Regions from separate parts of the Lutibacter sp. Hel_I_33_5 genome, predicted to be linked through region 2. Evidence: riboswitches for the same ligand, from Rfam matches in the RefSeq annotation. Region 2 holds a riboswitch; the other holds the start of a gene.
What was found. A riboswitch is a leader RNA that binds a small molecule or an ion and turns the genes downstream of it on or off. The one in region 2 is predicted to bind S-adenosylmethionine.
Positions count from the first base shown of each region.

Region 1: linked by a shared signal. The riboswitch ahead of OD91_RS06140 (homocysteine S-methyltransferase family protein) and the one ahead of OD91_RS12660 (O-acetylhomoserine aminocarboxypropyltransferase/cysteine synthase family protein) in region 2 are both predicted to bind S-adenosylmethionine.

Region 1 is NZ_VISM01000001.1:1,382,164-1,386,384, forward strand. Features, by position in the region: gene OD91_RS06130 (deoxynucleoside kinase) at 1-341, opposite strand, end outside; gene metK (methionine adenosyltransferase) at 512-1,768, opposite strand; SAM riboswitch class I at 2,023-2,134, shown strand; gene OD91_RS06140 (homocysteine S-methyltransferase family protein) at 2,178-3,185, shown strand; gene OD91_RS06145 (antibiotic biosynthesis monooxygenase) at 3,197-3,478, shown strand; gene metH (methionine synthase) at 3,478-4,221, shown strand, end outside.
Region 2 is NZ_VISM01000001.1:2,879,020-2,883,240, reverse strand. Features, by position in the region: gene thrA (bifunctional aspartate kinase/homoserine dehydrogenase I) at 1-668, opposite strand, end outside; gene OD91_RS12660 (O-acetylhomoserine aminocarboxypropyltransferase/cysteine synthase family protein) at 678-1,955, opposite strand; SAM riboswitch class I at 2,080-2,213, opposite strand; gene OD91_RS12655 (LamG-like jellyroll fold domain-containing protein) at 2,509-4,221, shown strand, end outside.

The DNA of each region.
Region 1 (4,221 bases), 1.5 Mb from region 2:
TCCATCAAATCAAATAAAGAAGAATAATTTTTATAATCTCTATTAGTCATTAAACCCATTGCATGAAGATTCGGTGCAAAAATATGAGCGTCTTCATAGATAGTTCTATCTTGAATTATATTTTTTCCAGTTTCTTTTAGTTCTAAAATTTGTCTGAATCTACTATTTAAAAAGAAAACTTGAAGATTAAAAGACCAACGTTCCATTTCTGAATAAAAATCGTCTAAATACGGATTTTCATCAACAGATTCAAAATGTGGTTTCCAATTATAATGTTTTGCTAAAAGTTTAGTTAACGTTGTTTTTCCAGCGCCAATGTTTCCTGCAATTGCTACGTGCATAAGTTGTTTGTTGTTATAAAAAGGACGATAAAGGTACTAAAATTTTATAATTGTTTTTAAGCAATTATAAAATCAATTTTCTTTAAAATCTAGCATAATAAGAATTCATGAATCTAAACAAAAAAAGACGAACTTAAAAGTTCGTCTTTTTTAAAAAATATAAAGTTTTATTATAAATTAAAAGCTTCTTTAACTTTATCTACATAATCTAATTTTTCCCAAGTAAACGTTTCTACTTCTTGAGAAACAGTTTCTCCCATTGGATTAGAAAAAGTTACCGTTTTCTTTTCTGATGCTCTTCCCATATGACCATATGCTGCAGTTTCAGAATAAATTGGTGTTCTTAATTTTAAACGTTGTTCAATAAAATATGGACGCATATCAAAAATAGTCTCTACTATTTTACTGATTTCTCCATCTGTTTTATCGATTGTTGCCGTTCCGTAAGTTTCAACATTAATACTTGTTGGTTTTGCAACACCAATAGCGTAAGAAACTTGAACTAAAACTTCTTTACACAAACCAGCTGCGACTAAATTTTTAGCAATATGACGTGTTGCATAAGCTCCAGATCTATCAACTTTAGAAGGATCTTTACCAGAAAACGCTCCACCTCCGTGCGCTCCTTTCCCTCCGTATGTATCTACAATAATTTTTCTTCCAGTTAAACCTGTATCTCCATGAGGTCCACCGATTACAAAAACTCCAGTTGGATTAATATGATAGGTAATATCCTTTGTAAATAATGCTTGAATTTTAGCAGGTAATTTTGCAACTACCCTTGGAATTAAAATACTAACAATGTCTGATTTAATTTTAGCAAGCATTACTTCTTCACTTCCATCAAAATCATCATGCTGAGTAGAAATTACAATTGCATCGATTCTTTGCGGAACATTATCATCAGAATACTCAATAGTTACTTGAGATTTTGCATCTGGTCGTAAATATTTAATATCTTTATTTTCTCTACGTAATTCAGCTAACTCAATTAATAATCTATGTGATAATTCTAATGCTAATGGCATATAATTATCCGTTTCATCTGTTGCATAACCAAACATCATTCCTTGATCTCCTGCTCCTTGGTCTTCTGGATTTGCTCTAACAACTCCTTGATTAATATCTGGTGATTGTTCATGGATTGCAGAAAATACACCACAAGAATTTCCATCAAACATATACTCACTTTTAGTATAACCAATTTTATTGATTACATCTCTTGCAATTTTTTGAACATCTAAATAGGTTTTAGACTTCACTTCTCCTGCCAAAACAACTTGACCAGTGGTTACTAAGGTTTCACAAGCAACTTTACTTGTAGCGTCAAATGCTAAGAAATTATCAATTAAAGCATCCGAAATCTGATCTGAAACTTTGTCTGGATGTCCTTCAGAAACACTTTCTGAGGTAAATAAATATGACATAAATTAAATTTTATAGTTTTATTAAGGATTGTTTGATTGCAAGTTTGCTAAAAGAAGTAAAATATACTGCTTTAGCATTTTTATTTAAAGCTTTTTTAGCTTTAAGAGGTTGCAATCAGTTCAAATTTTTCCTCAAATATGCTGCAAAGTTATATATTATATTCATCATTTAATAAACTTATGTAAAAAAATAATCAAAAAATTTGGATATTAAATTTTTATAAGCGAATATTTGCTTGTTCATTGACTTAATGAGGTTATCATGAAAGGTGGAGGAAATAGATCCAATGAAACCTTAGCAACCCTTTATTTTAAAGAAGGTGCTATATTCTACTAGTACTTAAATTGTATTTAGACAGATAACGGAAAAAAATCTTTTCCTGATAACACATTACGCTAAACATCAGGAATGTCAGATATTTATAAAGAATTACAAAAAAGAATTTTAGTTTTAGATGGTGCAATGGGGACCATGCTTCAAGCCTATAAATTTACAGAAGAAGATTTTCGTGGCGAACGTTTTAAAGATTACGCAACGCCACTACAAGGGAACAATGATTTGTTGTCAATTACGCAGCCGGAAGCCATAAAAACAATTCACGGAAAGTATTTTGAAGCAGGTGCAGATATTGTAGAAACCAATACATTTTCAGGAACTACAATAGCAATGGCCGATTACCAAATGGAAGATTTGGTGTATGAATTGAATTATCAATCTGCAAAAATAGCAAAAGAAGTTGCTGATGAATTTACCGCTAAAGAACCTCATAAACCTCGATTTGTTGCAGGATCAATAGGGCCAACAAACCGAACAGCAAGCATGTCTCCAGATGTAAATGACCCTGGATACAGAGCTGTAACATTTGATGAATTACGCATAGCATATAAACAGCAAACAGAAGCATTGCTTGATGGCGGTGCCGATTTACTTTTAATAGAAACAGTGTTTGATACGTTAAACGCTAAAGCAGCATTATTTGCTGTAGAAGAAGTAAAATCAGAACGAAATATTGAAGTCCCAATAATGCTAAGCGGAACAATTACAGATGCTTCAGGCAGAACATTATCAGGACAAACAGCCGAAGCTTTTTTAATATCTGTCTCCCATATTCCTTTATTATCGGTAGGATTCAATTGTGCTTTAGGTGCAAATTTATTGCAGCCTCACCTAGAAGCTATAGCCAATAAAACAGATTTTGCAGTTTCTGCACATCCAAATGCTGGATTGCCAAACGCTTTTGGAGAATATGATGAAACACCAGAAGAAATGGGGGAACAAATTGAAGAATATCTAAAAAAAAATTTAATTAATATTATAGGTGGTTGTTGTGGTACAAGTCCAGCGCATATTAAAGTAATAGCTGATATCGCAGCAAAATACAAACCACGTCATGCTGAATTAGTTTCGGCTTCATAATAGGTAAAAGTATGATTTTAGAAGTAGCCATATTAAACATAAAAGAAGGATTATCTAACGATTTTGAAGCTAATTTTCAAAAGGCAAAATCTATCATTTCTTCTATGAAAGGCTACATTTCTCATGAATTAAAAAAATGTATTGAAGAAGAAAATAAATATATTTTATTGGTGAATTGGGAAACGCTAGAAGATCATGAAATTGGATTTAGAAAATCAGAAGAATATAAAGAATGGAAAAAGTTGTTACATCATTTTTATGAACCCTTTCCAACTGTAGAGCATTATAAATAATGAAGATTAATCAAACAAAATACATGAAACTATCTGGTTTAGAACCTTTGGTTCTAAACGAAAACAGTAATTTCATAAACGTCGGAGAACGAACAAATGTAGCAGGATCACGTAAATTTCTTCGTTTAGTAAAAGAAGAAAAATTTGATGAAGCGTTAGATGTAGCACGTCATCAAGTGGATGGTGGTGCGCAAATTATTGACATTAATATGGACGATGGTCTTATTGATGGAAAAGAGGCCATGGTTCGTTTTTTGAATTTAATTGCTGCCGAACCTGATATTTGTAGAGTACCTATAATGATTGACAGCTCCAAGTGGGAAATCATTGAAGCTGGATTACAAGTAGTACAAGGAAAATGTGTTGTAAATTCAATTTCATTAAAAGAAGGAGAAGAAAAATTCATTTGGGAAGCTACTCAAATTAAACGTTATGGTGCAGCTGTAATTGTAATGGCTTTTGATGAAGTTGGACAAGCGGATAATTACGAACGTAGAATTGAAATTTCAAAACGTTCTTATGATATTTTAGTTGATAAAGTAGGTTTTCCTTCCGAAGATATTATTTTCGATTTAAACATTTTTCCTGTAGCTACAGGAATGGATGAACATAAAAAAAATGCCATCGATTTTATTGAAGCAACCCGTTGGGTGCGTCAAAACTTACCAAATGCTAGTGTTAGTGGAGGTGTGAGTAATGTGTCTTTTTCTTTTAGAGGAAATAATGGTGTACGTGAAGCAATG
Region 2 (4,221 bases):
TGTAATTTTTCTCCATGATGCAACAACCAACTTTCTACATTAAAGATTTCTAATTCGTCATTTTTAGAGCGATGAAAACGTTCTTTAAAAGACGCTGGTGTTCTGTAACACAACATAGCATGCATGCGAGCATCGTGAACAGGATTGCTGGAATTTACTAAGAATTGTTCTTGAATTTGGCAATTTGCAATTAACCAATCCGTAGATTTCCAATCGGTAGCAACAGCAATTAAATGTTGAGTAATATCAGGATTTAAAACTGTCATTTCCCAAGCAATTCCACCACCTAAAGAACCTCCAATTAAAGCAAATAGTTGATCAATTTTTAATTCTTTTAATCCGATTAAAAAGATATTTGCAATATCTCTTGCAATAAAACTTTTATAATCTTCGATTAAAAAACCATCAAAACCGTTTCCAGGAATATTAAAAGCAAGAATGGTATATTGATTTGTATCAATCGCTAAATGCGATCCAATTACATCTTTCCACCAACCATTTTCGCCAGCAACATCACTATTACCAGTTAATGCATGATTGACCAAAACCACAGGGGCAGTACCCAATTTTTGACCAAACAATTGATAACTTAATTGGATGTCTTTAAATTGTGTACCACTTTCTGTAGTAAAACTAAGAATATCGATATGTTGCAAATTCTTGCTCAAAGTTTTGTTTTATTTTATTTCAGCAAATGCTGCTTTTAAATCCGTTTTTAAATCTTCTATATCTTCAATACCAACAGATAATCTTATTAAATCTTGAGAAACACCAGCGCTTGCTTGAGCCGCTTCATCTAATTGTTGATGTGTTGTACTTGCTGGGTGAATAATTAATGATTTTGTATCACCAATATTTGCTAACAAAGAGAATACCTTAGTATTGTCTGCAATATTTTTTGCTGCCTCAAATCCTTTTTTAGCACCAAATGTTACAATTCCGCTTTGTCCTTTTGGTAGATACTTTTTAGCTAAAGAATTATATTTACTACTTTCTAAACCTGGGTAATTTACCCAAGCAACTTCATCTTGTTGCTCTAACCATTTTGCTAATGCTAAAGCATTTTCTGAATGCTGTTTAATTCTAACTGGCAACGTTTCTAAACCTTGAATAATATTAAACGCGTTTGTTGGACTTAATGCGCCACCTAAATCACGTAAACCTTCTAAAATTAATTTAAAAGTAAATGCAGCAGCACCTAATGCTTCATGATATACTAATCCATGATATCCTTCAGAAGGCTCAGTAAATTCTGGGAATTTACCATTTGCCCAATTAAATGTTCCTCCATCTACAATTGCACCTCCAATAGAAGTTCCTTGTCCTCCAATATATTTTGTTAACGAATGAATTACAATATTTGCTCCATGTTTTAATGGATTTAATAAAGCAGGTGTAGCTACTGTATTATCAACAATAAAAGGAACTTCAGCTGCTTTAGAATGAACAGCAATTGCTTCTAAATCTAAGACATCTAATTTTGGATTTCCTAATGATTCTACAAAAAATGCTCTTGTATTATCTTGTACTGCTGATGCAAAATTTTCTGGATTAGAAGCATCTACAAACGTAGTTGTAATTCCGAATCTTTTTAGCGTTACATTTAATAAATTATACGTTCCTCCGTATAAACTACTTGACGCCACAATATGATCACCAGATTTTAATAACGTTAATAAACCTGTAGCAATTGCAGATGTTCCAGAAGCAAAAACTACAGCTCCAATTCCGCCTTCTACAGCAGCTAATCGCTCTTGTAAAATTTGATTTGTTGGATTATTTAAACGTGTGTAAATAAATCCTAATTCTTTTAAAGAGAATAAATTTGCAGCATGTTCTGAATTGTTAAAAACATACGATGTTGTTTGATAAATAGGAACTGCTCTAGTTCCTGCATTGGCAGTTACGTCATGTCCTGCGTGCAATGCGTTTGTTGCTAATTTTAATGTACTCATTTTTCTAGTTTTTTGAGTTAATAATTAATTAAACCAAAAGTCAAATGCATCAATTATTTTGATGAACCTTACTCGAAAAATGTTATTAAGAAAATTGAATGTTCTAGAAATAGAAAATTCATTTTTGTTATCTATCCAATCTCTTTTAATGAGATACTGAAACTAGTTCAGCACAGGGTAGAATTTAGCACCTTCTTTATTACTAAAGGGTTGCTAAGGTTTCAACGGGTCTAATCCCTCCACCTTTCTTGATAACATTTCAATAAGTTATTGAACTTTGTGAATGCAAATATATGCTTAGAAAAATTTAATATCCAAGTAAAAAAGAGTTTATTTTATTTTTTTATGTCTATTATAAAATTAGATGATAGAAATTTCATTATTAAAAATAAACGAAATTATTAACTAACTTTTTCATATCAACACTCAACAAACTAACCTACAACCACTTAACACATCGCAAATAAATTACTCTAAATTTGCATATATAGATATACAACTGTATTTTTGCTTGTTATTGTTCCCCAGTAATTTATGAATTATATAATTTTATATGAAATTATTAAGACTATTCCCAGTAGGTAACAATGCTATTTTCTTTTTTGTTTTAGCACTATTGTTATTAACAAACACGCAATCTTTTTCACAAACTATCCCAGGTACAGGTTCTTCCTCTGCTATTTGTGGGAATTGTAATCCAATTGATTGGCAGGAAGCAGATGATGGTATTGATGGTACTCCTGACATTTCTAATAGAGATATAGCTGGAGGAGAGGGATTTGTTGGTGCAGGTGCTTCATGGAATGTTCCTGGAGGTCAATTACCATTGCCTCCAACTGGAGATGTCCGTTTTATTACGTTAAGAGATATAGGGGGTGACGGTTTTGAAGAAAATGTTGAAACTAATATTACTGGTTTAATTCCTGGAAAGATTTATAAATTAAGAGTATTTTCAATGACTGCTAGAACAAATGCAAATGGTGGAAGTGGAAATAACGCATATTATGCCGGTACATATTTAAACTTTTTTGAATATCAGTTTGGTACTTATCAAAGGGTAACTATAACAAATGTTTCTCAAGATGTTTGGTCTCAAAATACATTTATTTTTGTTGCAGATGCAACAACAATGCGCTTTAGAGTCTTTCCAGGTGCAGACGCAACTTTTGAAGGAACACCTGAAGGAGTTAACTGGGAAGCACTTTTGTTTTCTGTCGACGACGTAAATGCAATAGAAGTACTTGATTCAGATGGCGATACAGTAGATGATAGTGTAGATATAGATGATGATAATGATGGTATTCCAGATACCGCAGAAAATTCAACTGGTACAGACCCAAGTGCAGATGCAGATAATGATGGAGTTCCTAATTATTTAGACTCAGATAATAATGGTAGTGGTGGAAATTTAGGAGATGTTAATAATGATGGAGTTCAAGATCATTTTGATTTTGATTTAGACGGAATTCCAAATCATTTAGATTTAGATGCCGATAATGATGGTATATTAGATAATGCTGAAGCGCAAAATACAGGATTCTACACAGCACCTGCTGGAAATGTTGGAGCAAATGGTTTATATGATGTATATGAAGATGTAAATGAAAGTGGGATTTCAAATTTACCACTTACCAATACAGATTCTAATGGAAATCCAGATTATATAGATATCGATTCAGATAATGATGGTATTCCAGACAACGTAGAAGCACAAACTACAACTGGTTATGTTGCTCCCTCTGGAGTTGTTGGCTCAAATGGAGTTTATAGTATTTATGAAAATAATGACACTTATAACCCAACAGCTTTAAATCCAACCAATACAGATTTAACAGATGAACCAGATTACAGAGATTCCGATTCTGATAATGATGGAACACCAGATTTAGAAGAAAACGGAATGGCTAACACTGCTTCTGGAACAGATACAGATGGTGATGGTTTAGACGATTCTTTTGAAGGTAGTGATACTACTGATTACGATTCTAATGATGAAATTGACACGCCAGCTTCCAGTATTTTACCAGATAGTGATACCGATGTAAATACTGTAGGAGATTTAGATTATAGAGATACGGTTAACGGATTAGATACTGATGGTGATGGAATTCCAGATTCTGTGGATATTGATGATGATAATGATGGAATATTAGATACTGATGAAGGTTGTGTTAATAATCCTAGTGGTCCACCTGGTAGTATAGGTGCAAATTTTGGAATTAACAGTGGTCTTCTTACTATAAATGATGGAATTATTTCAGATAAT